Regions from separate parts of the Lysinibacillus sp. COL-1 genome, predicted to be linked through region 2. Evidence: riboswitches for the same ligand, from Rfam matches in the RefSeq annotation. Region 2 holds a riboswitch; the other holds the start of a gene.

Region 1 (21,924 bases), 1.2 Mb from region 2:
GAACTCCCTTTCCAGTATCCCATTATCATTAAACCTTCCAATGCAGTGACATATACGCACTGTTCATTTCCCGAAAAGAAAAAAATATTTCTTGCAAATAATGCCAGTGAGATGCAATACATTATTCGCAGTATTTATCGTTCTAGCTATGAAGATTCCTTGATTGTTCAAGAATTTATTCCAGGTGATGATTCTTCTATTCGTGTACTAGATGTATTTGTAGGAAGAGATCATAAAGTCAAATTGATGTGTGTCAGCAATAAACTGCTTGAAGATCCTTCTCCGCAAAATAAAGGTATTTCTTTAGCTGTTATGACAGACTACGATGAACAGCTAATGGATTCTATTCGATACTTTTTAGAGGACATTGGCTATACAGGTTTTGCTAATTTTGATATGAAATATGATGCTCGAGACGGGATCTATAAGCTATTTGAAATGAATTTGCGAGCAGGGGCTTCCAGCTACTATGTGACGGCGAGCGGTCATAATTTAATGCAGTATATGGTGGATGATTATTTGCTTGGCGTTTATCATGAACGAACGTATGTCCAAACTAAGCATCTATGGTCACTACTTCCGCTAAAAACTTTATTTAAACACATGAACAATGAAAAATTAAAATTAGAAGCAAAGCGATTAGTGAAAGAAGGACAATACACAGATGCATTACTGTATAAAGAAGATATGAATATTAAACGTTGGATGAAGCTGAAATTGTATAATCAGTACTTACATGTAAAGTACAGCAAGTATTTTAATGAAAGCGATGGTTAGCATATGTAAACGAAAGGATAGCGCTTCAAAACTGAAGGATAGAACGCTAAAGCTGATGGATAATTACTCCTATCATCATGTAATTAAGTCGAAACCACGACATTTGAGGCGCAAACCTTGTAGGAAGTATCAACTATTCAGTATAATAATAAAATGGGAATTCAAGTGCATGGATTTCGTTTGAAAGGAGTTACCTGATTGCGATGAATGAGGAACAACGCTTAGCTAATCAACAGGTCAATCAACCAAAAAAAGAAGACAAGCCTGAAAAGGATTATAGTAAATATTTTGAGAAGGTCTTTACAGCACCTTCCTTAAAAGATGCTAAAAAACGTGGCAAAGAAGATGTCAAGTATCATAAGGATTTTAGCATTGCAGAAGAGTTCGCAGGAATGGGCAAAGATCGCACCTTCTATATTCGTACTTATGGCTGCCAAATGAATGAGCATGACACAGAAGTGATGGCCGGGATTTTTATGCAGCTTGGTTACACACCAACAGAGATGATTGAAGAGGCTGACGTTGTCTTGCTGAATACATGTGCTATTCGTGAAAATGCAGAAAACAAAGTATTTGGAGAACTGGGTTTCCTGCTGAAATATAAACGAAAAAACCCTGAGATGCTTATCGGGGTTTGTGGCTGTATGTCCCAAGAGGAATCTGTTGTTAATAAAATTTTAAGAAGTTATCCACACGTCGATATGGTATTTGGTACGCACAATATTCACCGTTTACCAAACATTTTAAAAGAAGCCTATATGTCGAAGGAAATGGTGATTGAGGTTTGGTCTAAAGAAGGCGATGTCATTGAAAATCTGCCGAAAAAACGCCTTGGCTCCATTAAGGCTTGGGTTAATATTATGTATGGTTGCGATAAATTCTGTACGTATTGTATCGTTCCATATACTCGTGGTAAAGAGCGCAGTCGTCGTCCAGAGGAAATCATTGCCGAAGTTCGTGAGTTAGCGGCTGCGGGCTATAAAGAAATTATGCTGCTGGGACAAAATGTCAACGCTTACGGGAAGGATTTTGAGGATATCGACTATCGTCTTGGCGATTTAATGGATGAATTAAGAAAGATCGATATTCCACGTATCCGTTTTACTACGAGTCATCCGCGTGATTTTGATGATCATTTAATCGAAATCCTTGCAAAGCGTGGCAACTTAGTGGAGCATATCCATTTACCAGTTCAATCTGGCTCGAATGACGTCCTAAAAATTATGGCGCGTAAATACACACGTGAGCATTTCCTTGGTTTAGTAGACAGAATTAAAGCCGCAATACCTGAAGTAACATTAACAACAGATATTATCGTTGGCTATCCGAATGAAACAGAGGAGCAATTTGAGGAAACATTGTCCTTATATCGTGAAGTTGGCTTTGAGGCTGCATTTACGTATATTTATTCTCCTCGTGAAGGAACACCAGCTGCCAAAATGGTCGACAATGTACCTGAAGAGGTGAAAAAAGAGCGTCTTCAACGTTTAAATGAAGTGGTGGGTGAATACTCACGCAAAGCATTAGAACGGTTAAATGGTGAGGTTGTCGAAGTATTAGTTGAAGGTACAAGTAAACGACGAGACGATGTGCTAGCGGGCTATACGCGGAAAAATCGTTTAGTTAACTTTAAAGCACCAGCAGAAGTAATTGGTCAATTAGTAAAAGTAAAAATAATAGAGACTACATCTTATTCACTTACGGGTGAATTTGTGGAAGTCGTAAAAAATGAAAAGGTGGAAGCGTAAATGACACAAGTGTTATATACAAAAGAAGATTTAATTAAAAAATCACATGAAATTGCACATATGATTGCAAATACACCAGAGGTTGAATTTTTCAAAAAGGCAGAAGCACAGATTAATGAAAATCAACAAGTACGTGAACGTATTGCAAGCTTAAAAAGCTTACAAAAACAGGCGGTTAATTTCCAACACTTAGGGAAAGAAAAAGCATTAAAAATGATTGAAGATAAAATTGCTAAAATCGAGGAAGAAATTAATGCTATTCCAGTTGTGCAACAATTTAAAGAATCACAAGGCGATGTCAATGATTTATTGCAACTGGTATCGAATACCATCGCAAATAATGTTACAAATGAAATTGTTCGCTCAACTGGTGGCGATGTTCTTCGTGGTGAAACGGGTTCATACGTAGAAAATACTCAGCCAGGTAGCTGCTCTTAATAAATCCTCGAAATCAAAGCTCGAATGACAGCATTCGAGCTTTTTTCATGTCTTCTTCTATTGAAGCATTCCCATGCTATAGCAGACCTCTCACGGAAAAAGATTTGGACGATACTTTTCATTCTCTAAAAATATATGTTCACCCAATGGGCGCTACCTGCATATGATGGAGTGAAAAGAGTCGAAGGAGGAATTGCGCTGAAACGTTTACGACAAATCGTGACGAAAGCAGTAGTTGCCAAAGGGAAGAAGAGAACGGAAGAACGTGTAACATTATCACCAACAAATAAACCGACAAGTATTTTAGGATGCTGGGTAATCAATCATACTTGCTCTGCGAAAAGAGTCGGGAAATTTGTAGAAGTAACTGGGAAATTTGATGTCAATGTGTGGTATGCCTATAGTAACCATTCGAAAACAGCTGTGTTTTCCGAAACGGTTCACTATAAAGACAAAGTGAAGCTTCATTATCGTGAAGGTGAAATTAGCGTTGGTGATGATGTTCGTGTACGTGTGATACAAGAACCAAATTGTATTGAAGCGATTATCTCTCCATGTGGTACGAAGTTTGAAATTGTTGTAGAACGTGAAGTAGTTGTCGAAGTAATGGGTGAAACAACAATTTGTATTAGTGTCCATCCATTAGACTATGAAGAAGATTGGAGCTTTAATGATGAAAGTTCTTCATCCTCCTCATCAAGCTCCAGCTCATCTTCCAGCTCTGATGGAGAAAGCAGGTATGTGTTAGAGTCCTCATCGTTTCCTGATGAACGACCAAGATAAGTCTAAAAAACATCATTTTTTGATACATGCGAAATGCTAGCATCTTAAAAAAGGTGAAGGAAGCGTTTCGCATGTATCTTTTGTTATAATAAAAATATCTATATGGTAAGAGCGAGGTAAATAATTATATGACAACATATACACCAATGATGCAACAGTATCTACAGGTAAAGGAAGACTACAAAGATGCCTTTTTATTTTTTAGATTAGGTGACTTTTATGAGATGTTTTTTGAGGATGCCATCAATGCCTCACAAATTTTAGAGATTACATTAACGAGCCGAGATGCAGGCGCAAAAGAGCGAATACCAATGTGCGGTGTGCCGCATCATTCGGCTAAAAATTATATTGAAACACTTGTGCAAAAGGGCTATAAAGTGGCGATTTGTGAACAAACAGAAGATCCAAAGCAAGCAAAAGGTGTGGTCAAACGTGAAGTGGTTCAGCTTATCACACCCGGAACCATTATGGAAGGTAAGGCGCTTGACGGTAAAACCAACCATTTTATTGGGGCAGCAGAGCAATTAGATGACACGACATTTGGCTATGCCTATTTAGATTTATCGACAGGTGAAGCAGTGGCTTCTTCTATTGAAGGCGATGGAAAAGCCCTCTTAATGCAAATGCAGGCTTATGGTATTCGAGAGCTTATTGTAACGGATAGTTTACAGCTACTATTAGCAGAGCATGCCGTTCATGCTGGGATTGTGCTATCAGTTGAAGTGGATGAAATGCCTATGGACAAAGCAGCAAGCTATTTAGAAGCCGTACCCCAGCCATTACAAGTTGCCTGTCTTCGTTTGTTAGCGTATATCGATCAAACACAAATGCGCTCTTTATCGCATATTCAAGCTTTCACGTTTAATGAAATTAAAAATTATTTACGCATTGATTCTAGCTCCAAACGAAACTTAGAGTTGATTCAATCGATTCGTGGTGGAGACCAAAAAGGAACACTTTTATGGCTATTAGATGATACCGTGACAGCAATGGGTGGGCGAAAATTAAAACAATGGCTACATCAGCCGCTGGCTACTCGTACAGCGATTGAGGACAGGCTGGCGATTGTCACGGATTTATTGGAAGAATATTTTGTGCGCACTGAGCTACAAGCTTCCTTAAAACAAGTCTATGATTTAGAGCGTTTGGCTGGTCGTGTTGCGTTTGGCAATGTAGGCGGACGTGATTTAGCCCAATTACGTGATTCATTGCGCCAAGTGCCAGCTATTCAGCAGCAGCTGATGGGGGCAAATAAAGAGACGTTACAGCAATTAGGTGCAGTACTTGATACATGCACAGATGTCGAGGCTTTATTAGCAATGGCGATCACTGATAATCCGCCTATTACCATTAAAGAAGGGGATGTCATCCGTGATGGCTACAATGAGCGCTTAGACGAACTACGCTATGCTGCTCGCAACGGTAAAGATTGGATTGCCCAACTTGAACAAGAAGAGCGAATGAAAACAGGCATTAAAAATTTAAAAATAGGCTATAATCGAATTTTTGGTTACTATATTGAAATTACAAAATCGAATATTCATTTAGCTGACTTAACACGCTATGAGCGCAAACAAACGTTGGCGAATGCAGAGCGCTATATTACACACGAACTAAAAGAAAAAGAAGCATTAATTTTAAATGCAGAGGAAGAAAGCTTAACATTAGAGTACAATCTGTTTGTGGAAATTCGAGAGGCATTAAAGGCATATATCCCACGTGTACAAGCACTTGCAGCAAGTATTAGTGAGCTAGATGTTTTACTAAGCTTTGCAAGTGTTTCAGAAAAATATCGTTTTACAAAACCAGAATTTCATGGTGGACGTGCGCTCGAAATTATAGAGGGACGACATCCAGTTGTTGAAAAAATGTTAAATAAGCAAATGTATGTACCAAATGATTGTGTGCTAGAAGAGCAGCATAATATGATGCTTATTACAGGGCCGAATATGTCTGGTAAAAGTACTTATATGCGCCAAGTAGCCTTAATTGTTGTTATGGCGCAAATGGGCTGTTATGTACCTGCTGAAAAGGCGAGACTGCCTATTACCGATCAAATTTTTACGCGCATTGGAGCGGCTGATGATTTAGCAGCAGGACAATCCACATTTATGGTAGAAATGCTTGAATCACAACATGCTATTATGCATGCAACAAAAAATAGCTTGATGCTATTTGATGAAATCGGACGTGGCACATCGACTTATGACGGCATGAGTTTGGCACAATCGATGATGGAATATATTCATGATAAAATCGGTGCAAATACGTTGTTTTCTACGCATTATCATGAATTAACGGCACTGGAAAAGGATTTACCTCGCTTACAAAATGTCCATGTATCGGCTACGGAAAAAAATGGAACGGTTGTGTTCTTGCATAAGGTGAAAAAAGGAGCCGCTGATAAATCCTATGGTATTCATGTAGCACAGCTCGCACAATTGCCAGAAGAAATTTTAGCGAGAGCGCGTGTTTTACTGGAGAATTTTGAGGCTGGGAAAGAAGTAGTTGCTGAAACACAAGTAATGGCTGAACAACCCGTGCAAATGTCTTTGTTTGCAGAGGAAGAGCCGATTTCACCAGCCGAGGCAGAGGTGCTAAAAAAATTAGAAAAAGTCAATATTTTAGGCACTTCACCTATGCAGGCAATGAATATTTTATATGAGCTACAGCAAGAGCTAATCAACGTAAAAAAATAGATAAAGGAGTGATACGTTAGTGGGAAACATACAAATTATGGACGAGTGGCTATCCAATAAAATCGCAGCAGGAGAGGTAGTAGAAAGACCAGCTTCTGTTGTCAAAGAGCTAGTGGAAAATGCCATTGATGCGGGGAGTACGTCCATTGATGTTTTTTTACTAGAAGCGGGTCTCACTTCCATTCAAGTAATAGATAATGGTAATGGTATGGATGAAGAGGATGCATTGATGTCATTCTCTCGCCATGCTACTAGTAAAATTCATCAGGAACATGATTTATTCCGCATTCGTACACTTGGTTTCCGTGGGGAAGCATTGGCATCCATTGCTTCTGTTTCTAAAATGACGCTGATAACATCAAATGGTGAATCTGGAACGTATTTAGAGCTTGAAGGTGGACATATCCTAACACATAAGCCTGGCCCTTTGCGTAAAGGTACGGATTTAACGGTATCTCAGCTATTTTTTAACACGCCCGCACGCTTAAAATATATGAAAACTATTCAAACTGAACTTGGGCATACGATAGACCTAATGAATCGCCTAGCACTTAGCAATCCACAAATTGCATTCAGATTACTGCATAATGGTCAACAATTATTGCAAACCAATGGGCGAGGAGATGTGCAACAAGTACTGGCCGCTATTTACGGTGTACATAATGCCAAGAAGATGGTGCCGTTCCAAGGCGAATCATATGATTATCGAATTTCTGGCTTTGTGTCCTTGCCTGAGGTGACACGTGCTTCCAAAAATTATATGTCTCTGTTTGTTAATGGTCGCTGGGTCAAGCATTATTTAGTGCAAAAAGTGGTTGTGGATGCCTACCATACGTATTTACCCATCGAACGCTATCCGATAGTTGTCCTTTATATAGAGGGAGATCCTTATTTAACAGATGTCAATGTGCATCCTGCGAAACATCAAATTCGTTTAAGTAAAGAGCCAGAGCTTTTGAAATTAATCGAGGAAACCATCCGTGAAAAAATACGCAGCGTTATTCGCGTACCTCAGATGGAGAAGAAAGAAAAAAGTGTCAAACCTACTAATGAGCAACTTAATATTTGGAAGCCTGCTCCCAAAATAGATGTAGAGAAGATGCATGCAATTGTTGAGAAACTATATGATGTCCAAACCATTCAAGAGAGCAATCGTGAACAGTTGGTCGTGCCAGAGCCTGTACCTACTATGATAGAGGATAGCTGGCAGCCCGATCTGCGATTGGAGACTGAGACAGTTGAACAAGTAAGCAGTGTAGAACAACAAGAAGTAATTGAGAATGAGTCTACGAAAGAGCCATTTCCTGAACTAGAAGTAGTTGGGCAAATCCATGGCACATACATTGTTGCACAAATGGAAGATGGTTTTTATTTAATTGATCAACATGCTGCACAAGAACGCATTAAATATGAATTTTTCCGTGAAAAGGTCGGTCAAGTCAATCCGCATGAACGTCAAGCATTATTGCTTCCACTAACTTTCCACTATGCGGCCGATGAAGCACTTATTTTACGAGAATACAAGCATGAGCTAGAAGCTGTAGGTGTATTTTTAGAGGAATTTGGTCAGTCATCTTTTGTTGTACGTGAGCACCCAAGTTGGTTCCCACAAGGGGAAGAGCAGGAAATCATTGAGGATTTAATTGAACAGGTGCTAACAACGAAAAAGGCCGATGTCAAAAAATTACGTGAAGCAGCGGCGATTATGATGAGCTGTAAAAAATCGATCAAAGCCAATCATTATTTAACAAAAGAACAAATGGAAACATTACTACGAGATTTACGTAATGCAGATAATCCATTTACATGCCCTCATGGACGTCCAGTGCTTATTCATTTTACATCGTATGAAGTGGAAAAAATGTTCAAACGGGTTATGTAGTGACAAGGGGGAAGTTGAATGGGCGAATTTATTTTAGCGATTGATCAAGGAACGACAAGTTCAAGGGCTATTTTATTTAATAAAAAAGGTGAAATTGTTCATGTCGCACAAAAAGAATTTCAGCAAATTTTTCCGAAGGCTGGCTGGGTAGAGCATAATGCAAATGAAATTTGGGGTTCTATTCTAGCCGTTATTGCGGCGGTCTTAACCGAAAGTGGGCACGAAGCAAGTGAGGTACATGCCATTGGCATTACCAATCAACGCGAAACGACAGTTGTATGGGATAAAAAGACAGGTCAGCCCATTTACAATGCGATTGTCTGGCAATCGCGCCAAACACAGGACATTGTGAATACCTTAAAAGATCAAGGCCATGAAGAGCTTTTTCAGCAAAAAACAGGGCTACGCCTAGATGCTTATTTTTCTGCAACAAAAATTAAATGGATTTTAGATAATGTGGATGGCGCACGCGCAATGGCAAACAATGGAGATTTGCTATTTGGGACGATTGATTCTTGGATTGTTTGGCGATTATCAAAAGGAAAGGCTCATGTAACCGACTATTCAAATGCAGCTCGAACATTGCTTTACAATATTCATGAATTGCAATGGGATGATGAGCTTTGTCAGCTTTTAGCTATTCCAATGTCAATGTTACCTGAAGTGAAAAATTCATCTGAAATATACACGGAAACAGCACCAAGTATTTTCTTTGGTGAAAAAATTCCGATTGCAGGGATTGCAGGTGATCAACAAGCCGCTCTTTTTGGTCAAACTTGCTTTACAAAAGGAATGGCTAAAAACACTTACGGTACTGGCTGTTTTATGCTATTAAATACAGGCCAGCAAGCAGTGACCTCTGAAAATGGTTTACTGACGACTATTGCTTGGGGGATAGATGGAAAAGTGACCTATGCATTAGAAGGTAGTGTTTTTGTAGCAGGGTCAGCAATCCAATGGCTACGAGATGGGCTACGTATGATTCGTACTGCTGAGGATTCCGAAACCTATGCTAAAAAGGTGAAGAACACGGATGGTGTCTACATTGTCCCTGCCTTTGTTGGTCTAGGAACTCCTTATTGGGATACAGATGCTCGTGGTGCCATTTTTGGCTTAACACGAGGAACATCAAAAGAGCATTTCATCCGGGCAACACTTGAATCATTAGCCTATCAAACAAAGGATGTACTGGATGCAATGGAAGAAGCAGCGGGTACCCCGATTGAAGTACTCCGTGTCGATGGTGGGGCTGTTAAAAATCAGTTTTTAATGCAGTTCCAAAGTGATGTTTTACAGCTACAAGTTGAGCTAGCACAGCTTAATGAATCAACAGCACTAGGTGCAGCCTATTTAGCAGGTCTTGCCACAAACTTTTGGCCAAACCAAGAGACCTTATCTGCATTATGGATGAGTGGCCAAACCTACCAACCACAAATGGAGGACGAGCAAGCCACAGCTCTTTATACTGGCTGGCAAAAGGCTGTAGAGGCCACACGAATTTTTAAATCATAGCTATTGGGGGAGAAAGGTATGTTTTCATTTGAGCATCGTCCAAAAATTTTATATTATCTAGAGCACTATAGCTTTGACGTATTAGTCATTGGTGGTGGTATTACAGGTGCAGGAATTGCATTAGATGCCGCATCAAGAGGCCTTTCTGTCGCATTAATTGACATGCAGGATTTTTCAGCTGGTACGTCGAGCCGTTCAACCAAGCTGATTCACGGTGGCCTACGTTATTTAAAGCAATTTGATGTGGGTGTCGTAGCGGAAGTGGGGCGTGAACGTGAAATCGTTTATGATAATGCGGTTCATGTCACAACGCCTGAAAAAATGCTATTACCTTTATATAAGAAGGGCTCACTTAGTCCGTTTACAACATCTATAGCATTAAAGGTTTATGACCGCTTGGCGGGTGTCAAAAAACATGAACGTAGAACAATGTTAAACGTCCAAGAAACCCTAGCATTAGAACCTTTACTTAATGAAGATGGACTTGTGGGTGGAGGGTATTATGTTGAATATCGTACGGATGATGCACGTCTGACGATTGAAGTATTGAAAAAGGCTGCAGAATATGGAGCATTGTGTCTCAATTATGCAGAGATGACGGAATTTATCTACAAAAAGAAAAAGCTTGTTGGCATTAAAGTGAAGGATCATGTTACGGGAACAATACTCGATGTACATGCAGCACAAATTGTCAATGCTACAGGCCCTTGGGTAGATGACGTACGACACAAGGATAAAGTAACAGATAACAAGCAATTACGTCTGACAAAAGGCGTTCATATTGTCCTCAACCAAAAGGATTTTCCACTGAAGCAAGCTGTTTATTTTGATATTCCTGATGGACGTATGGCTTTTGCAATTCCGCGAGATGACAAAACCTATATAGGGACAACGGATACAGTCTTTGAGGGAAATCTTGTACACCCTGTTGCTACACAGCAAGATGTAGATTATTTAATTGAGGCTGCTAAAAAAGTCTTTCCAACTGCTACTATTACAAGAGAAACGATTGAATCATCCTGGGCAGGAGTACGCCCGCTCATTTATGAAAAAGGAAAGGACCCTTCTGAAATTTCAAGGAAAGATGAAATATGGACAGCGCCAAGTGGTTTAATGACAATCGCTGGCGGTAAGCTCACAGGCTATCGTCAAATGGCTGAAACAATTGTCGATAAAATTGTAAAAGCTCGTCGCTATAAGCATGCAAGTGCTTGTTTAACACGTGAGCTCTCACTGTCTGGTGCAAAAGGAATCAACGCGATTAATTTCCCTGACTATATGGCTTATAAAGCACGAGAAGGTGTACAATACGGCTTAAATTATGATGAAGCCAAACAGCTTGTACAAAAGTATGGCACAAATGTAGATGGATTATTTAATCGTGTTAAATTTTTACATGAACATGGCAGTACAATGCCTCTAGCTTTACACGCTATGCTACTGTATGGCATGGAAGAGGAAATGGTCTATACACCGAGCGACTTCTTTATTCGTCGTACAGGCTTGCTTTACTTTGATATTGAGGCCGTCAAGCTTTATAAGCAGCAAGTAATTCAAGTGATGCAACAACACTTGAATTATACGGAGGAACAGAAACACAAGTATATGGCTGAATTAGAGCAAGCCATTAAGGATGCAACAAATTTTGTGAAAAAAGGGGAGTAAGGGATGGAGCGTTATATTCAAATGTCGGATGGACATTTTGTCTTTACTCGAACATTGGAGCCCACAACGCCATGTATTGGTCATATTCACATTTTGCATGGTATGGCAGAGCACAGTGGTCGCTATTTAACATTTGCTAAAACACTCAATACGGCAGGCTATGTAGTGACGATGCACGATCATCGTGGTCACGGTGAAACGGCAGCCTATAATGGCACGTTAGGTTTTTTTGCTGAAAAGAACGGCTTTGAGCGTGTGGTAAAAGATGCCCATGAAGTGGTCACGCAATTACATGCGCCTTACGCAAATGTACCATTCATTATTTTTGGTCATAGTATGGGGTCATTCATTACTAGACGATATATTCAACTGTATGGTGAACAAGTAGACAATGTTATTCTCTGTGGTACGGGAAATGTGACAGCCCTGCATGCTGTTGGAAATATCGTAGCCAAGGTATTAGCTAAGGGGCTAGGGAAAGAAACTGAAAGTAAGTTGCTAAATCAATTGAGTTTTGGTAGCTTTAATAAACAGTTTCCAAATCCAAAGACGGCCTATGACTGGCTATGTTCTGTCCAACAAGAGGTGCAGAAGTATATAGATGACCCATATTGTGGCTTTATTCCAACCAATCAATTTTTTGTCGATTTAACAACGGGCTTTGCAACACTTAATCGTAAAAAAGAATTAGCAAAAATGAGAAAAAATCTTCCTATTCTCTTGATAAGTGGAAGTAAAGACCCGGTTGGCGAACAGGGGCTGGGCGTTTACACAGTTGCTGAACAATTGGCAACAGTAGGAGTAAAAGATGTAACGGTTTATTTATTTGAGGACAAACGGCATGAAATTTTAAATGAAGACAATCAAGAAGCGGTCTTTCAAGTATTATTACGGTGGTTAGAAAAATATGATAGAAACTAAATTACAGCAGGCAGAGGTCGTAGCGATTGTAGGACCAACTGCCTCTGGTAAAACAGCTTTAAGCATTGAACTGGCGAAAAAATATAACGGTGAAGTCATTAATGGCGACTCCATGCAAATTTATAAAGGACTCGATATTGGGACTGCTAAAATTAAGGAAGAAGAGATGGAGGGCGTACCACACCATCTACTCAGTTTTTTAGAGCCGACAGAATCTTTTTCAGTAGCGGATTATCAAAAATTAGTCCGAGCAAAAATTGCAGAAATCCAATCTCGACAAAAATTACCCATTATAGTAGGTGGCTCAGGCTTATATGTACAAGCGGTCCTCTATGATTTCCAATTTACTGATGAGAAAGTTGATGAGGAAGCACGAAAAGCCTACTATGATGAATTAGCAAAGCTTGGCCCTGAGGCAATGCATAATAAATTAAAACAACTAGACCCTCAAACAGCGGAGACGATTCATCCAAACAATACGCGTCGTGTCATTCGTGCATTAGAAATGCTGGAATTAAGCGGTGTATCCAAAGCAGCTGAAGCACAAAACCGAGGGGAAGTACCTCTTTATAAGCATGTCATTTTGGGGTTAGGTCAAAATATGACCCGTGAAGTGCTTTATGACCGCATTAACCGTCGTGTTGATTTAATGATGGACAATGGCCTTTTAGAAGAAGTCAAAGGTTTATGGCAGCAAAATATTCGAAATGTGCAGTCCATACAAGCAATTGGCTATAAGGAATTGTATGATTATTTGGATGGCAAATGTACCCTCGAAGAAGCTATTGATAGCTTAAAACAAAATTCACGCCGCTATGCAAAAAGACAACTTACCTATTTTCGCAATAAAATGGATGTCCATTTTATTACGACGGATGAACAATTATAATAATTAAGAAAAATTTCTAAAAATTACTAATTGATAAATTGGTAGAACATGCTACTATAGGAGTGAAGAGGTAGAAAGTTAGTGGGGAGGCTATTTGATGAAATCAATCAACTTGCAAGATACGTTCTTGAACCAACTACGTAAAAACAGTGTTTTTGTAACTGTATTTCTGTTAAATGGATTTCAGTTAAAAGGGACTGTGAAATCATATGACAATTTTACAGTTTTATTAATGGATGCTGAAAATAAGCAGCACCTAATCTACAAGCACGCCATTTCTACATTCGTTCCAGCAAAACAAATAGAGTTTTTAGAGACAGAAGGATAAAAAATTGTTAAACAGCTTGTGTTCACCACACTGGCTGTTTTTTTGTTACAAGCTATAATGTAAGTGGAATTTGAAATTTTGGAGGAAAAAAGTTCATGAAATCAATGGAAACAACACAATTACTAGAACGATTAGATGCAAATGAGGACCTATATATTATTGATGTACGTGAAGAGGATGAAGTAGCACACGGCATGATTCCTGGTGCCAAGCACATTGCCCTTGGGACAATCCCAGAACGTTTAGAGGAATTAGACGTAGAAAAGCCATATATTGTTGTTTGTAAGGCTGGTGCTCGTTCTGCTAATGCATGTGCTTATTTAGAAGCGCAAGGATTTGATGTAACAAATCTTGAAGGCGGCATGCTAGCTTACGATGGAGAATTAGAATTTAAATAAATGACATAATGAAAAATAAAACCATCCATAGCATTTTTGTGACAGGTGAAAATGGATTTCCGTTGCAGGCTACTTGCTTTCCTGGTAGCGAGCGCCGAGCCGCTTCCTCTGCTACCGCTCCGTTTAGAGGCTCGCCTGTCTCACTATCCCACGGGAGTCAAGTAACCTTCCATTCCAATGCATAAAAATGGTACCTTTTTAGCAAAGGTGTTCACTACTCTTTATGGAGGGGTGTTGTTACTTACCACTTCTTCACATTGAAAATAAAGGGCTATCCTTTCTCTCATTAGACAAATAATGGGCTATTTTGTTCACTACGGTTCGTATGAAAGAGAAGGAAAAGCCACTTTTACATATGGTTGATTGGAGTGGAGCCAGTGTCACTCCTAGGGGATTTAGCGTCACAGAGGGGACCTTGGAGCGAACGCAGTGAGTGAAGCGGCTCATCATCGGACGCCCCCTGAAAGGACGCTGGTGGAACGGAAATCAACCTCTCGCTTTTCAAAGTGGCTGTTTCTATCATTGACATCACCTTTTTTATATACTTATTTTCGGAGTGTGTTCATGATGAGGCTGAAATTTTTTTCAAAGTTAATATACGGATTCACATTTTTTTGCCCACGAACCTTTAAAGCATAACTGGAAAAATTTAAACCAGCACCATATATTTGTAAAGCACCATTCGCAAGATCCCCATTTTGAAGAAGTTCAAGACCATCTTTTAAGAAATTTTCACTCTCATCGAAGTGACATTCCGTCATGTATTTATCCCCGCTATAATATAACTTCAAATTTTCGATGATTATATTCGCTGTTTCGTTACTTATACTAGCATCGACATTCATTAATAACTGATTGATTGGTTTCACTAACTGAGCGTAGTGACTATCATAATTTTCACAAGTCTCCGCAATAGCATTTCTCAATTCTCTTGCATTCATCCTAACTCCTCCTCAAAGAAAATTTATGACTTACCTTATATTGTACATACTCATAATAGTATGAAGGGATTAGTGACCCCTTTCTTTATAAAACTTACTCTTTAATTTTCAGAAATATGTTACAATTATGTAGGTGAAGGAGGGATTTTGTATGTTTTGTTCAATAGCACCCCCAACAATGTCTTTACAGTAGAATCTACTGTTTAGGCATACAATAACAGTTTGCTCATTTTCAATAGATTCTACTGTATAGGTTAATACTTTATACGTAGAAAGTAGGTATTTGTAATGAGCGGAAAATTAGCATTTGTATTATCCATGATTATTTTTGGAGCAGTTGGTGTTTTTGCCAAGTATATTCCGTTATCTTCAAGTGAAATCGCTTTTTGGATGAGTTTAATAGGTGCTTGTTTTTTAGTAGTGATTTTTATTTATAAAAAGAAAAGTTTTTCGAAATTAGAGATTATAAAAAATAAGTGGAAATTAATACTTTCTAGTATCGCCTTGTGTGGGAACTGGATTTTTTTATTTCAGGCTTATAAAGCAACAACGATTGCCAATGCTGCATTGAGTTATTATTTTGCACCAGTACTCGTTATCTGCTTATCTCCAATTATTTTAAAAGAGAAGCTAGTTGGCAGAAAAATAATGTATGTCTGTGTGGCTCTTATCGGACTATATTTGATTGTCCAAAGTCAAGGCACTGGGGACAGTGAGCATTTTATAGGCATTGTCTACGGTCTTATCGCGGCATGCTTTTACACAGCGCTAACATTGACAAATAAATTTATATGCGGCTTAAAGGAACCAGAAAATACAATGATTCAACTTTCTTTAGCAGCATTTTTCCTTGGCTTCTATCTACTTGGAACTACAGGATTTCAGGTCATGAAAATCAGTTTTGAGTCAGTCCTATTCTTAATTACATTAGGCATTGTCCATGCAGGGGTTGGATTTTTATTGTTCTTTTTAGGCATGTCACAGTTAAAAGGACAAAGTATAGCCATTCTTAGCTATATTGATCCACTGACATCATTAGTAATTTCCACGATGATTATAGGTGAAAAAATGACGCTTCTACAAATAATAGGAGCGGTCCTATTATTAGGCTCAACATTGCTAAGCGAAATAGAAAAAGAATAGGTAACCGAAGAAATGGTACAAGGCGAGTATTCTAATATTGACAGAAAAAATACGCTGTCGTAGATTATAAATAGTTTAATAAAAGCATTAGGTGCCCAATAGGGAGAATAGGGAATAAAGTGAAAAACTTTAGCGGACCCGCCACTGTATAAGGGAGTGTCATCGTAAATGCCACTAGCGAATCGCTGGGAAGGCACGATGATATGTTGAGCTTGAGCCAGGAGACCTGCCTACTTGCTTCAGAAGTATATAGATGATGGAAAAGTCTGTAGTTTATTTGTCATGACAATAAACTACAGACTTTTTATTTTGTCTTCATGTAGAACGAGAGGAGAAACAATAATGCAATTATTACAAGACACGATTCAAAATATCCAAGAGGCTGATATGAATAGTATGGACCAAGCTAGAAAGCGAATTGATGCGCTTTGTAAGCCCCCAGGTAGCTTGGGTAAACTAGAATCACTTGCCGTACAGCTTTCAGGCATAACAGGACAATTATATCCAATGGTCGATAAAAAAGTGATGATTGTCTGTGCAGCAGATCATGGCGTTTGTGAGGAAGGCATAACAACGAATCCACAAGATGTTACGGTCTTTCAAACATTAAATTTTCCTAAGGGAGGTACAGGCGTTTGTGCGATTGCGGGCATTACCAATGCAAAGGTAGTAACAGTAGATGTTGGGGTAAAAGAAGATATTCCGCTTGATGCAGGTGTCATCATTCATAAAATTAAGCATGGCACAGATAACATGGCACAGGGCCCTGCTATGTCAAGAGAAGAGGCTATTCAATCCATTGAAGTGGGGATTCATGTGGCAACAGATGAAATCACAAAAGGAGCCAACCTACTTGGAACAGGTGAAATGGGCATTGGTAATACAACGCCGAGCACTGCCATATTAGCTGCTTTGACTGGCTATGACCCTATTGAAATAACAGGGTTTGGCGCAGGAGTTGGTCAAGGAGGGATTGCTCATAAAGCAGCAGTAATTGAAAAAGCAATTACTCTCAACAAACCCAATCCTAACGATATCATTGATGTTCTAGCTAAAGTTGGAGGGCTAGAGATAGGGGCTATGGCTGGTATCATGCTGGCTGCCGCAAGTCACCGAAAACCTGTTATTATTGATGGTTTTATTTCGACTATTGCTGCGCTTATTGCTTATCAAATTGAACCGAAAGTAAAAGACTTTATCATACCTTCCCATGCTTCAGAGGAACCAGGGGCTAAAATTGCCGCATCATTACTTGGTGTAGAGCCAATGCTGCATATGAACATGCGATTAGGCGAAGGCTCTGGTGCTGCTCTAGCCTTTCCTCTTTTAGATGCTGCTTGTTCTATGATGAAAAATATGGTGACATTAGAAGAAGCCATGAATCTTTTGGCTAAATAGTTACTGAATAACAAATAAGCGCAAATAGTTAATGAACTCTTTGCGCTTATTCATTTTTTTATCAATTACAGTATCTATGCCCGATTCAACCTTCGCAAAGGCAAACGCCACTTCATCATATAGGAAAGAATGCGTAATGCTGTAATCACTGCAAATAATACATAAAGGAAAATGTCTCCAGTCAAAACTTCAAATCCGATAACAAGCCCTGCGAGAGCAGCCCAAACACCATAGACTTCATCACGGAGAACTAGTGGCTTCCGTCTAGCTAATAAATCTCGCACAATACCACCACCTGAACCTGTTAAAACAGCAGCTACAACGACTGCGCTAATTGGCATATCTAGCTTCACGGCATAGAGTGCACCTTGAATAGCGAACGCGGATAAGCCAATGGCATCTGTGAAGTTGCCCCAACGATGCCAATGCTGAATCAGATGATGCGGGAAAATAAAAAATATCGTAATCGCAGCTAGTGCAATTTGAAACATCATATCCTGTCCCCATAAGGTTGTGACAGGCAGCCCGATGAGTAAATTTCGAATAGCTCCTCCACCAAAAGCAGTGACAATACCGAGTATATATACACCGAATAAATCGTATTCTTCTTCCATGGCAATGATTGCCCCAGAAATAGCAAAGGCAATTGTTCCAATAATACTAAAAACCTCCCAAGCCATCCCTTTCACCCCTTCTATCAATAAATGAACTTCTTTTTTTAAAGTTAAAAGACTTTTTTTGACGTAACAGAATCTATGAATTTAATAGCCAAAATCAGTCATTACATACGCTTCTTGAAGTAAGTCCGCACATTAGCTTAGCGTAAAATTCGCTTAGAAACAATAGGCAAGTTTTGCAGGGGTTCATACAAATTGATAAGATGTTATTGAAATAAAGAAAAACATTCGTCAAAAGCGTTGATATACCAGTAGTTATTTAGGGAATTCTAGAATGAGTGAAGTCAATTTAGAGAGTCGATAGATCTTACTGATTGAAATGCGGGACAATTGTGAAATGGAGAAGAAAAGAATGACGTTTACATCTAATTTATCAGCACAAACGCTATCCTTAGCGTCAAAAATAGAGGAGCAAGTTCGACCCTATCATGCAAAGGTAGAAGAAATGGCGTTTTATAATCAACAGAAGGTGCTAGCAGCATTTCGCAAGCATCAAGTAAGTGACTATCATTTACATCCATCCAATGGCTATGGCTATGACGATGAGGGACGCGATAATTTAGAGCGTGTTTATGCGGAAGTTTTTGGGGCGGAGGCTGCCATTGTACGACCACAAATTATTTCAGGAACACATGCAATCACGCTTAGTCTATTCGGTGTCCTTCGTCCTGGTGATGAGCTGCTTTATATTTCTGGTCAGCCATATGATACATTGCAATCCATTGTTGATGGTGGTAACAAAGATACCGGTTCACTGAAAGATTATAAAATAGGCTATCGACATGTGGATTTAGTGGAAAATAAAGCAATTGATTGGGTAGGTGTAGAAGCAGCCATTACTACGCAAACAAAAATGATTGCCATTCAACGTTCGAAAGGCTATGCGACACGTCCATCCTTTACGATTGCAGAAATTGCTGATATGTGCGTAAAGGTGCGCAAATTAGCCCCACATGCCGTTATTTTTGTAGATAACTGCTATGGTGAGTTCGTAGAGGCGAAGGAACCTACAGAGGTTGGTGCTGATTTAATGGCAGGCTCACTCATTAAAAACCCTGGTGGAGGATTGGCGAAAATTGGTGGCTATATTGCTGGCCGTGCAGATTTAGTAGAGAAATGTGCGTATCGTATGACATCTCCAGGTATTGGGGCAGAGGCAGGGGCAACATTAAATACATTAGGAGATTTTTATCAAGGATTTTTCCTAGCCCCACATGTCGTATCACAAGCCTTAAAAGGTGCGATCTTTACAGCAGCTATGCTGGAGGAAATCGGAATGAGCACTTCTCCAAGCTATGATGCAAATCGTACGGATTTAATCCAATCCGTTTCCTTCCAAACTGCACAGCAGATGATTGCCTTCTGTCGTGAAATACAAGCCAATTCTCCAATAAATGCCCATTATGCTCCAGAACCAGCTTATATGCCTGGTTATGAAGATGATGTCATTATGGCTGCGGGAACATTTATTCAAGGCTCCAGCATTGAGCTGACAGCAGATGGTCCAATCCGTCCACCATATACAGCCTTTATCCAGGGTGGACTAACATATGAACATGTTAAATTTGCTATTTGTAGTGCTGTTCAAGCCATTCAAAAAAAGTAATATGAAAATAAATAAACCTTAAATTTGAATAGTTTTTTACAATTTTCTATCGGATTGAAAAAAATAACGCCTTACATGTTAGGAAACCTCACATGGTTGGTTGACAGTGAAAAAATTTCGTTATATGATAAGCGGGTATTGGAGGAGGACTTAAATGAGTCGTGAAATTAGACGAACTATGCCGTTATTATCAATGAGTATTGTGATGCAATTAACTGAACTCTCGGCACGACAAATTCGTTATTATGAAGAACACCATTTAATTGAGCCGCACCGAACAGAAGGCAATCGTCGCATGTTTTCATTAAATGACGTCGACACATTGCTTGAAATTAAAGACTACTTAGAGCAGGGTATGAATATGGCGAAGATTAAAAAATTATTTGCTAAAAAGAAAGATCCTGTTGCTACAGATGAACAAGATTTAAGTGATTCAGAATTACGCCAAATCATGCGCGAAGAAATGCGTCAAGCTCAGCGCATGCAAAAATCATCCATCCGACGAGGGGATTTATCTCGATTCTATTAATAAATAGGGTAGGGTAAACATAAAAGCTAGACAAATTATAGGAGTGTGGAAAACTGTGGGTAAATACACAAAAGAGGACATTAAACGTCTCATCGAAGAAAAAAACGTAAGCTTTATTCGTTTACAATTTACAGATATTCTTGGCACAATCAAAAATGTTGAGATTCCTGTAAGTCAATTAGACAAAGCATTAGAAAACAAAATGATGTTTGATGGCTCATCTATTGAAGGTTTCGTTCGAATCGAAGAATCTGATATGTATTTATATCCTGATCTTGATACTTTCGTAGTATTCCCTTGGACTTCTGAAAAAGGGAAAGTGGCACGTCTCATTTGTGACGTATACACTGCGAAAGGCGAACCATTTGCTGGTGACCCACGTAACAACCTAAAACGTATTCTTAAAAAAATGGAAGATATGGGCTTCTCAAGCTTCAATTTAGGGCCTGAGCCAGAATTCTTCTTATTCAAATTAGATGCAAAAGGCGAACCAACGTTAGAAGTAAATGACCATGGTGGTTACTTCGACTTAGCTCCAACAGATCTTGGTGAAAACTGCCGCCGTGATATCGTATTAGAGCTAGAAGAAATGGGCTTTGAAATTGAAGCATCTCACCATGAAGTAGCTCCAGGACAACACGAAATTGACTTTAAATATGCCGATGCTGTTACAGCTTGTGATAACATTCAAACTTTCAAATTAGTTGTTAAAACAATTGCACGTAAACATGGCTTGCACGCTACATTTATGCCAAAACCATTATTTGGTGAAGCAGGCTCTGGTATGCACTTTAACGTGTCACTATTTAAAGGTAAAGAAAATGCATTCTATGATGAAGCTACAGAATTAGGTCTTTCTGAAACAGCTATGCAATTCATGGCGGGTGTTCTTGCACATGTACAAGGTTTCACAGCTGTAACAAATCCAACAGTAAACTCTTATAAACGTCTAGTACCTGGTTATGAAGCACCATGTTATGTAGCATGGTCTGCGCAAAACCGTTCACCACTAATTCGTATCCCATCAGCACGTGGACTTTCAACTCGTGTAGAAGTACGTTCTGTGGACCCTTCAGCAAACCCATATTTAGCAATGGCTGTTATTTTAGAGGCAGGTCTTGAAGGTATTCGTCAAAACTTAACGCCACCAGCAGCTATTAATCGCAATATCTATGTGATGTCGGAAGAAGAGCGTCAAGCTAATGGTATTGAAAACTTACCAGCAGCACTTGATGATGCTTTAACATTACTTGCTAAAGATAAAGTAGCGCAAGCAGCTTTAGGTGAGCATATTTACGCAAACTTTAAAGAAGCAAAAGAAATCGAGTTCGATATGTACCGTACAACCGTTCATCAATGGGAACGCGATCAATATTTAAAAATGTACTAAGAATTAATAAAAATAAAAAAACGAGTGCCTCTTCACTTGGAAGGTACTCGTTTTTTTGTCTATAGTTCCAGAGCATGATAGGGCAGCATGGCACCCCATCGTTATTGTTAACGGCCCATATGTTTACGATGGTGTGGCATATGACAAGGGTTAGGTGGCATACCGCACATTGTATGTGTTTCACAGCATTCATTAACAAC
Region 2 (9,000 bases):
GTTTGAATCTTACCTATTTCAGTAAAAATGAGCTACCAGATCATCTTGAGAAAAGAACAAAAACACTCTTAGACAATCTAGAGGACAAATTGTGGAATTTAGATAGTTCTTTTGCAAAGAATTCTCTTTAAATAACAAAGAGCATGCTTTTTATGAAAACATGCTCCCATCTTAACTATTAGGTTATTACAGTCTAACCTTAACCTCTGTACCGTCTTGTGCCTTGACATCTACTAGCACGAGCCCTTTATAATTTTGTAGTTCCTTGATAATAGGCTTGAGCATTTCTTTGTCAATGAATGGAAAGGAAAAGTCGATTTTTTTTCTGTCGAAGTATGCCTTTGTCCATTTGTTGACACTTTGCTGAATCCATTTTGAAGTCAAAATGGAAAGAACAATGGTTAGCACAGCATATGGAACAGGAACGGTAAAACGAACGTCTTTTGCTTTCACTTTTACATGCATCATAAGTCGCCTCTACTCAATGAAAACTGAAACGGTATCTCCGTTTGCCGATTTTATGTCCACAATTTGTCCATCTAATTCATTTTCGATGGCTTCAAGAAGAAGATTGATATCGATATCTTTCACGTATTTTTCCGATTGCGGAATACTCGCAGCGATACTGTGTCCAGCCATTAACACAGCCTTGACAAGTTTTATAGGCAAATTCACAGTGACATTATCATTTTCAGTGGACACCACACGAACCTTTAACGTTTTATCTAAATACTTCGTTTTTTCCAGAAATTTATTACCTGACTCCTCTTTCTCTTGTAACACTTGAATCAGCTCTGACCCTTTATCAGCATCAATTTTTCCCTCTTGAATCATGGTTAACACTTTAGTAATTTCCTCTTTCATGTAGCATTCCTCCCTATTCGTCTTTTAAGAGTTTTATGGCCTCATCAGTTGTTATTTCGCCATTTTCCAACATGCTTACAATTTTTTTCTCGTCTACTTCATTTTTCTTCTTTTGGACATAACCAAGGGATGAGATAATGTCATTTAGCTTGCCTCGCACAGTTGGGTACGAAATGCCCAGTTCCTTTTCTACTTCCTTAATATTCCCTCGACATGTTAAAAATACTTCCACAAAATGAAGCTGATCCTGTGATAAGGATGCTAGCTTCGACAATTCAAACTCATTTTCAATCGTCGTTTGACAATGAGAACACTGTAACTTCGTAATTTTCAATGTTTTACTGCAGACAGGACAATTTGTGATTACTTGATAAGCCATAGTGAACTCCTTCCTTTAAGTTAAATTGATTATATACCAAATAATTTAAAAAAGTAAATAATAAAATTAATTTATTCAATGAAAATATCAATAAAGTTAATTTGTTAATTAATATTATTAATAAAAAGAAAAACGCCATTCTAATGCAAAATGGCGTTTCTTTAATAGATGACTCTTACTAATGTTTGGAGCAAATGAGGTAATCCAACTGGCCCCTATCATTACCTTTCCCCAGCCCATACCTCCATGACCATTGTATACGTGTTTTCTATATTATGATCATTTCGTTTTATGTTTTCTTTCTCGCGGGTGTGAAGGCAAAATAGCATGATATAATTGTTGTGAAGCGGGATGCTGATATGCTCCATCCTTTCCAATCTCCTCCACTAGCCGACCATGCTGCATGACAAGGATACGGTCTGACATAAAACGTGTTGCCTGTAAATCATGCGAAATGAAAATGTAAGCAAGCTGTCGCTCTTTTTGAAGTGTTTGTAGTAACTGTATAATCTTTTTTTGTAAAATCATATCAAGACTGCTAATCGCTTCATCTAAGACAATTAATTTTGGCTTTAGCGCAAGAGCTCTAGCGATGTTGACTCGTTGCTGTTGTCCCCCACTAAGCTGCGAAGGATAGTTTTGAGCCATTGCCCTCTCTAACTCTACACAGTCTAGTAATTCTCTTACTTTATGTTGTCGCTCTGTTTTGCTAAAATCTTCGAAATTCAGAAACGGTTCTTCGAGTATTTCAAAAATCGTCTGTTTCGGATTAAATGAATGATAGCTATTTTGAAAAACTGCCTGTAAATCTCTACGTATTCTTTTTTTATGCTTGCTTGGTGCTTCGTATAAATTGACACCTTGAAAGAGCAACTCCCCGTTTGTTGGTCGTTCGATTCCTAAAATAATACGACCTAATGTGCTTTTTCCTGAACCACTTTGACCGACTATTCCTAGACATTCCCCCTCCTGAAGTGAGAATGACACCTTCTGTAATACGGGAACTTCCTGCTTACGCTGGAATAGAAATGGTCTTTGAGCGTAATGCATATCAATATTTTTCACGTCTAGCAGCGTCATTTTTTCACCTCTAAAATAGCATTCTTGCTTGTAATAGTTTCTTTGTATAGGCATGCTGAGGTGCATCAAAGAAATCATAGACATTCGTTTGCTCAATGATTTTTCCTTGATACATAACAGCCACATCGTCAGCTAGTTCAGCAATAACACCTAAATCATGTGTAACAAGAAGTATGGCAGCTTCTGTTTCTACGCGAATACGATCAAATAGTGTTAATACTTGTTTTTGATTGATCGTATCAAGAGCTGTCGTTGGTTCATCAGCAATATAGAGGGAGGCTTGTAGCGCCAATGATAAGGCAATCATCACTCGCTGTAGCATGCCACCACTCAACTGAAAAGGATAATAGTGTAAAAGCTGCTCTGGATTTGGTAAATGCACTTTATGTAAGGCATCAAGAGCTATTTGTCTCATTTCTTTTTTGGTCAGCTTAAAGTGTGCCTTTAATGTTTCTCTGAAATGGCTTTCAATCGTTTGGATACGATCGAAGGCAGCGGATGGATTTTGCAAAATCATCGAAAGATGCCGCCCACGATATGCTCTTAATTGAGTAGCCGAAACATTCATTAAATTTTCCTGCTGATAAAGAACTTCCCCTTGTGTCACCTGTGCGATAGATGGTAATGTTTGCATGATGGCATGGCAAAGCATGGTCTTGCCACTACCACTTTCTCCTATGATTCCTAAGACACGCCCTTTATAGGCTGTCAGATTGATAGTGGTTAATACATTTTTCTCCCCAATTTTGACGTTTAAATCTTTCACTTCTAAAACCTTCTCCATAACTTCACCTTTCACGAATCAAACTTCTTTAAACGATTGGCTAAATGATTAAACAATAACACCACTAGGACAATGGCAAGCCCAGGATAAAGCATTAAATCGGGATGCTGACGGATATATTGTTTCCCTTCATTTACCATCATGCCCCATTCTGGAATCGGCGACTGCACGCCCAGACCTATAAAGGAAAAGCCAGCGATTTCTAAAATGACTTTCCCGATATCTAACGCCACAATCGTGACAATAGCTGGCAGTATGTTAGGGATATAATGGCGAATGATTAATTTAATGCCTGTAGTGCCAGTAATCCTAGCAGCTTGAATAAAGTCTTTTTCATTCATCCCAATACATAAACTTCGAACCATTCTGGAGTAATAAATAAGCTGTGTAAAAATAAGGGCTATTAAAACATTTTTTAAGCTAGGGCCTAATACACCTAAAAGTCCAAATGCAAGTACCAGTGTCGGAAAAGCTAATAAAACATCACATATTCGAATAAATACCACATCGATTATACCTCTTTTCAACGCTACAAAGGCACCAAGTAGGACAGCTAAAACAATAGCAACGACTTGAATGAAGAGTGCTGATCCTAATGAATAGCGAATACCTAAAAGCATGCGAGAAAAGACGCATCTTCCTAAGTGATCTGTACCGAATGGGTAATCCCAGGAAGGGGCTAAAAATTTCTTAGTTATATCGACAGCTAACGGATCATGTGGCATTAAAATGGGTGCAAACAATCCCAGTAAGACAATGATTACAAGGAGGGATAAGCTAAATAACCCTAGAATAGGATCTCTTCTTTTTCGTAATCGCTTCATGTCAATCTCTCCTGTCCTTCATCATCAGATGAGGGTCCAATAGACGATGCAATACATCTGTGCATAGATTGGTCAACACATAGATCACAGCAATAATCAATACATAGCATTGTACAACGGGGTAATCCCTGTTCGTAATGGATTCGATTAAATACCTACCGAGTCCTGGCCAACTAAAAACTTGCTCCACAATTACAGCTCCACCTAGTAAACTACCGAGCGTCATACCTAATAAGGAAGTCAAAGGTATGGCAGCATTTCGTAACACATGACGTTTGAGGATTACAGAATTTTTTAATCCTCTTAGCTGCGCATATTGAACATATTGCTGCTGTAATTCTTCCTGGATAGTGGAACGAATAAACTGGATGAACAGACCAATGGTTGGCAATGCCAGTGCGAAGGCTGGTAAAACTAAATGAGCGAGTGTGCCCTTTCCGTTTGTCGGAAAGAGCCCTAATTTTAAGCTAAATAGATAGAGCAGTAGGAAACCTAACCAAAATGTTGGAATGGATACGCTCAATATGCTAAAGAATCTAATGATTTTATCGATGATGGCATACTTAGACAATGCACTCATAATCCCTAATGGTATACTGAATACTAAAATGAGGACAAATGCGGCAAGAGCTAATTCAATTGTTGCAGGTAATTTCGCGAATAGCTCATGTGCTACTGGTAATTTACTCACAAAGGATGTACCAAAATCTAGCTGTAAAACGCCTTTTCCCCATAGCAAATATTGAAGAACGAAAGGTTTGTCCGTCCCTAGTTCTTCGCGTAATGCCTGAACAGCTTCCTCGGTTGGAGCAACTCTTGCCAATCGTAGGATGACCTCAGCAGGCTCTATCGGTACAAAACGAATAAATACAAAGGTTAGGATGGAAACTCCTAGTAAGACAAACGGCAAAGTCAAAATTCTTTTTAAACAAAACATCCATGTCGATTCATACATGCTGTCACTTCCTACTCACTCCTATGATAAAGAGAGAGCTGTCTTTGCAAGACATACTCTCTCTTTTTTATTACTCTTTATCCATTTGTGCATAGGGAATATCATATTCAGATGCACGTGGAGCAAAATCCTTCATATATGGTTGATAAATTACATTATTTGTTTCGTAAGAGATAGGATAGAAAAGTGCTTGATCATGGAATATGGATAAAATATCCGTGTAAAGCTGCACTCGTTCCTCTTCATCTGTTCCCACTAATAATTGATGGATTTTCGTATCGATGTCTGTGGCGTTAGGTAAGCCTAATTTTGCCTCATAAACACCACTAGCATTTGGCGTAGCTGACTCATTTGCAAAGCTATGTGGGTCGGTTGGTGGTCCGTTTGTACGCCAGAAATTAATATCCACCTGATCATCCATTAATTTTTGAAGACCGACCATCACATCTGCACCTTCTAAATTCAACTGTACCCCTATTTTTGCTAGTTCACCTTGCATTAATTCCGCCATTGGCTTTTGGATTGCATCTGTTGCGATGTAGATTAAATCTAATGATAATGGTTGCCCGTTTTTCGAACGAATTTTTTCGCCCTTCTGTAACGTCCACCCTGCCTCATCTAGTAGTTGCTGCGCTTTTTCAGGATTATATAAGATTGGCGCTAACTCTATATTGGCATAAGGAATGGCATCCCAAAATAATGTGTTAGCCACTTTTTCTGTACCATGTGTAATACTGTCAACCATTTGTTCCTTATTGATAGCATATTGAATGGCCTGACGAACCTTTAATTCGGCTAACGGTCCCGACTGAGTATTGAAGAGTAACGCTTTCGTAGACAAAGGCTCAGAGGTAGCGGTTTTGTATTTACTGCTATCTTTTAAATACGTATAGTTATCTAAACTAATGATGCCACGACCATAAATTAAATCTAATTCCTCGTTTTCAAATGCTAATGAAATCGATTCTGAATCTGGGATAATTTTAACTTTAATTTGTTTTACGAGAGGCTTTTCTCCCCAATAGTTTTCGTTGCGACTAAATAAAGCATATTCATCTTTTTTGTACTCGGTTAATACCCATGGACCTGTTCCAATAGGTGCCTTGATCGAATCTTGTGTCGCATCTCCGGCTGGGAATCCATTATCCCCTAAAAAACGGAATGGTCTTACAAAGGCAAGCTCGTTTAAGACAGGATAATAAGGTTCATCTAATTGCAAGCGAATTGTAAAATCATCCACTTTCACAACCTCTTTCATATGGTTGACCATACCCATCCAAGAATGCATTTCCCGATCCGCTAATACTGCATTGAAATTACGAATCACATTATCTGCATTAAACGCAGTTCCGTCTGAATACTTAACACCTTTTCTTAAATGAAAAGTATAAGTAGTTTTATCTTCTGATATGTCCCAGCTTTCTGCTAGCTTTGGACTAACAGTTCCATCGTCGTTGTATTCCACCAAGGATTCATAGACCATCGCTTGTGCGGTCATTTGATTGGGTAAATATGTATGGGGGTTCAATGGGCCGACATCTAATGGCCACCCAATTGTTATCATTTTTTCATTTGTTTGCTGTGTTCCTGTCTCTCCCTTTTCTTGATCTGTGCTTGTACAACCAGCAAGTACGCTGAAAGTTAACACAAGGATGAAGGGAAGTACATACTTAGTCAATCTCATTTTTCTGTCTCCTATCTCTATTCGTGGTACAAATGAATCTAGTTATAGATAGATGGAAAGAAGGTATCAACAATGCGTTCAAATTTTTCGAGCTAACGAGTAGAAGTTGATTTGCATTGTGCAGACACCTTTTCAAAGTTTGTGATATCAGCTAGAGGCTTTAGACACACCGACATTGCCACAGGACGTGGTGCTTCTTGACGTTCAGAGGGCATTTAAACAGCCATTGACTATTTATCTTCTTCAGAAAAAGAAGTCTTCTGTATGTGCTACTACAAAAACATTTGCTGAATCAAACTAAAAAAACCTTATTCTAAAAAAGAATAAGGACAGAAAAACTTACAATGAGTAAGCCTCCATCCATCTCCCTATCTTTCGTAGATCATCAATGAATCTCCTTACAAGCAGGCATTCTGGCTCATGAATCATGATTTTGCTTCACCTTCCCAAGTAATCACTTAGTGGTATTTGAAACAAAACTCCTCATTTACAGCTGCGGGACAGCATGGGATTTACACCCATTTTCCTTTTAATTGAATGAAAGTCTTTTTCACTCAAACTTGTAATGATCGCTATGAAATTCGTTATAAACATAACATGCTCGATTGTTCACGTCAATTTTATTTTCTGAATATAATAAAAATCTTAAAAGAATGAAACAACAAAAGACCAGGTCCATTTTTTTCCTGGTCTTTGTTGTATTTCGGAGAGAAGATGTAGTAGTTGTAGTAGATTTATAAAATGATGTCGTTATCTCGAGATAGATTGTTGTACTTCCTGGCGTAATGTTTTCGTTGCAGCAACCATATTAGCTAAAGCTGCAACAGTTTCAGTTTCTTTTCTTGTTTTTAAACCACAATCTGGGTTCACCCAAAATTGATGGGGATCTAACACCTGTAAACTATCTCTCATAATAGTTAGCATTTCTTCATTGCTTGGCACACGAGGACTATGAATATCATAAACGCCTAAGCCAATGCCCTTTTGATAAGGTTGCCCTTGCAGTGATGTAATGAGCTCCCCGTGACTTCTTGATGTTTCAATGGAAATCACGTCTGCATCAAGTGCACTAATCGGTTCGATGAAATCGTTAAATTCGCAGTAGCACATATGTGTATGGATTTGTGTTTCATCTTTGACACTAGCTGTAGCCAGCTTAAAGGAATTAACAGCCCATTCTAAGTAAGCTCCCCATTCTTCTTTTCGTAGCGGTAAACCTTCTCTTAGAGCTGGCTCATCCACTTGAATAATTGAAATACCTGCGTTTTCGAGTGCCTCAACCTCTTTGCGAAGTGCTAATGCAATTTGATAAGCGACATCTTTACGTGACAGATCGTCTCGTACAAAGGACCAATTTAATATCGTCACTGGTCCTGTCAGCATACCTTTTACAAAGCGCTTTGTTAAGCTTTGAGCATAGGCTGACTCTTTTACAGTTATTGCTGAAGACCACGCTACATCTCCATAAATGATCGGTGGCTTAACACAGCGTGAGCCATAGGAAACGACCCATGCTTTTTTTGTAAAGGCAAAGCCAGTCAGCTTTTCACCAAAGTATTCGACCATGTCTGTACGCTCAAATTCACCGTGAACGAGTACATCGATATCTAGTTCCTCTTGTATCGTAATCCAGCGTTTTGTTTCCTGCTCTATAAATGCCTCGTAGGCTTCATTCGATAATTGTTTTTTACGCCAAGCATTACGATTCCTTTTCACCTCATCGGATTGTGGGAAGCTTCCGATTGTTGTTGTTGGGAATAGCGGTAACGCTAACGCTTGCTGCTGCATTTTTTGACGCTGAGCAAATTCACTATGTCGTTCAAAATCTTGCGTTGTCACAGTTTGAACTGCTTGATGAATCAACTTGTTTTGACGGATTGGATGGTTTTTTAGAGCCTCAATTGCCTTCATACTTTCAGAAAAATTATGCTGTAAGATACCCTCTGTATCTCGTCTACATTTAGTTAGCTCCGTGATTTCTACAATCTTTTCATCTGCGAAGGCTAAAGCATGCTTCAGAACAGGGTCAATCTCATTTTCAAGAGCAGTTGTGATCGGTACATGTTGTAGATTGCTGGATGGTTGAATCCATAGCTCTGCTGCATTACTTAAATGCTCAATTGCCTGAATTGTAGCATTGACCTCCGCTAAGTTGGAACGCCAAATATCACGTCCATTAACAACCCCGACTGCCAATACTTTGTCCTGAGGGAAACCATATTGACGAAGTGACGCCATATTTCCTTTATAGCCATGAACAAAGTCTAGGCCAAATCCTTCTACAGGCAATGTCATCAATGTTTCATAGCCGCATAATGCTTCAAAATAAGTTTGCAGCATGATTTTCGCTTCTGGAACCGCAACGGCTAACTGGTCGTAAATCTCTTGCACAAGCTTGATGTCTTCCGGATCAAGGGATGTGACAAGTGA

What was found. Region 2 has a riboswitch for cobalamin ahead of nikA (nickel ABC transporter substrate-binding protein). Riboswitches for the same ligand answer to the same signal wherever they lie in the genome.
Region 1: it holds a riboswitch for cobalamin, as region 2 does, so the genes downstream of both, cobT (nicotinate-nucleotide--dimethylbenzimidazole phosphoribosyltransferase) here and nikA (nickel ABC transporter substrate-binding protein) in region 2, are expected to answer to the same signal.

The regions. Positions count from the first base shown of each region.
Region 1 covers NZ_JCAWSJ010000004.1:962,618-984,541, forward strand. The annotation lists gene AC6BKE_RS12870 (carboxylate--amine ligase) at 1-777, shown strand, start outside; gene miaB (tRNA (N6-isopentenyl adenosine(37)-C2)-methylthiotransferase MiaB) at 981-2,525, shown strand; gene AC6BKE_RS12880 (YlbF/YmcA family competence regulator) at 2,526-2,963, shown strand; gene cotE (outer spore coat protein CotE) at 3,099-3,746, shown strand; gene mutS (DNA mismatch repair protein MutS) at 3,875-6,445, shown strand; gene mutL (DNA mismatch repair endonuclease MutL) at 6,465-8,327, shown strand; gene glpK (glycerol kinase GlpK) at 8,346-9,839, shown strand; gene AC6BKE_RS12905 (glycerol-3-phosphate dehydrogenase/oxidase) at 9,858-11,504, shown strand; gene AC6BKE_RS12910 (alpha/beta fold hydrolase) at 11,508-12,425, shown strand; gene miaA (tRNA (adenosine(37)-N6)-dimethylallyltransferase MiaA) at 12,412-13,314, shown strand; gene hfq (RNA chaperone Hfq) at 13,412-13,642, shown strand; gene AC6BKE_RS12925 (rhodanese-like domain-containing protein) at 13,738-14,040, shown strand; gene AC6BKE_RS12930 (hypothetical protein) at 14,586-14,981, opposite strand; gene AC6BKE_RS12935 (DMT family transporter) at 15,270-16,124, shown strand; cobalamin riboswitch at 16,197-16,372, shown strand; gene cobT (nicotinate-nucleotide--dimethylbenzimidazole phosphoribosyltransferase) at 16,467-17,522, shown strand; gene AC6BKE_RS12945 (trimeric intracellular cation channel family protein) at 17,597-18,202, opposite strand; gene AC6BKE_RS12950 (methionine gamma-lyase family protein) at 18,552-19,805, shown strand; gene AC6BKE_RS12955 (MerR family transcriptional regulator) at 19,960-20,334, shown strand; gene glnA (type I glutamate--ammonia ligase) at 20,390-21,724, shown strand; gene AC6BKE_RS12965 (CotD family spore coat protein) at 21,832-21,924, opposite strand, start outside.
Region 2 covers NZ_JCAWSJ010000004.1:2,160,960-2,169,959, reverse strand. The annotation lists gene AC6BKE_RS19105 (NUDIX hydrolase) at 1-131, shown strand, start outside; gene AC6BKE_RS19100 (hypothetical protein) at 187-468, opposite strand; gene AC6BKE_RS19095 (SHOCT-like domain-containing protein) at 478-864, opposite strand; gene AC6BKE_RS19090 (DUF2089 domain-containing protein) at 878-1,243, opposite strand; gene AC6BKE_RS19085 (ABC transporter ATP-binding protein) at 1,523-2,323, opposite strand; gene AC6BKE_RS19080 (ABC transporter ATP-binding protein) at 2,334-3,122, opposite strand; gene AC6BKE_RS19075 (ABC transporter permease subunit) at 3,119-3,931, opposite strand; gene nikB (nickel ABC transporter permease) at 3,933-4,886, opposite strand; gene nikA (nickel ABC transporter substrate-binding protein) at 4,957-6,570, opposite strand; cobalamin riboswitch at 6,957-7,149, opposite strand; gene metE (5-methyltetrahydropteroyltriglutamate--homocysteine S-methyltransferase) at 7,321-9,000, opposite strand, start outside.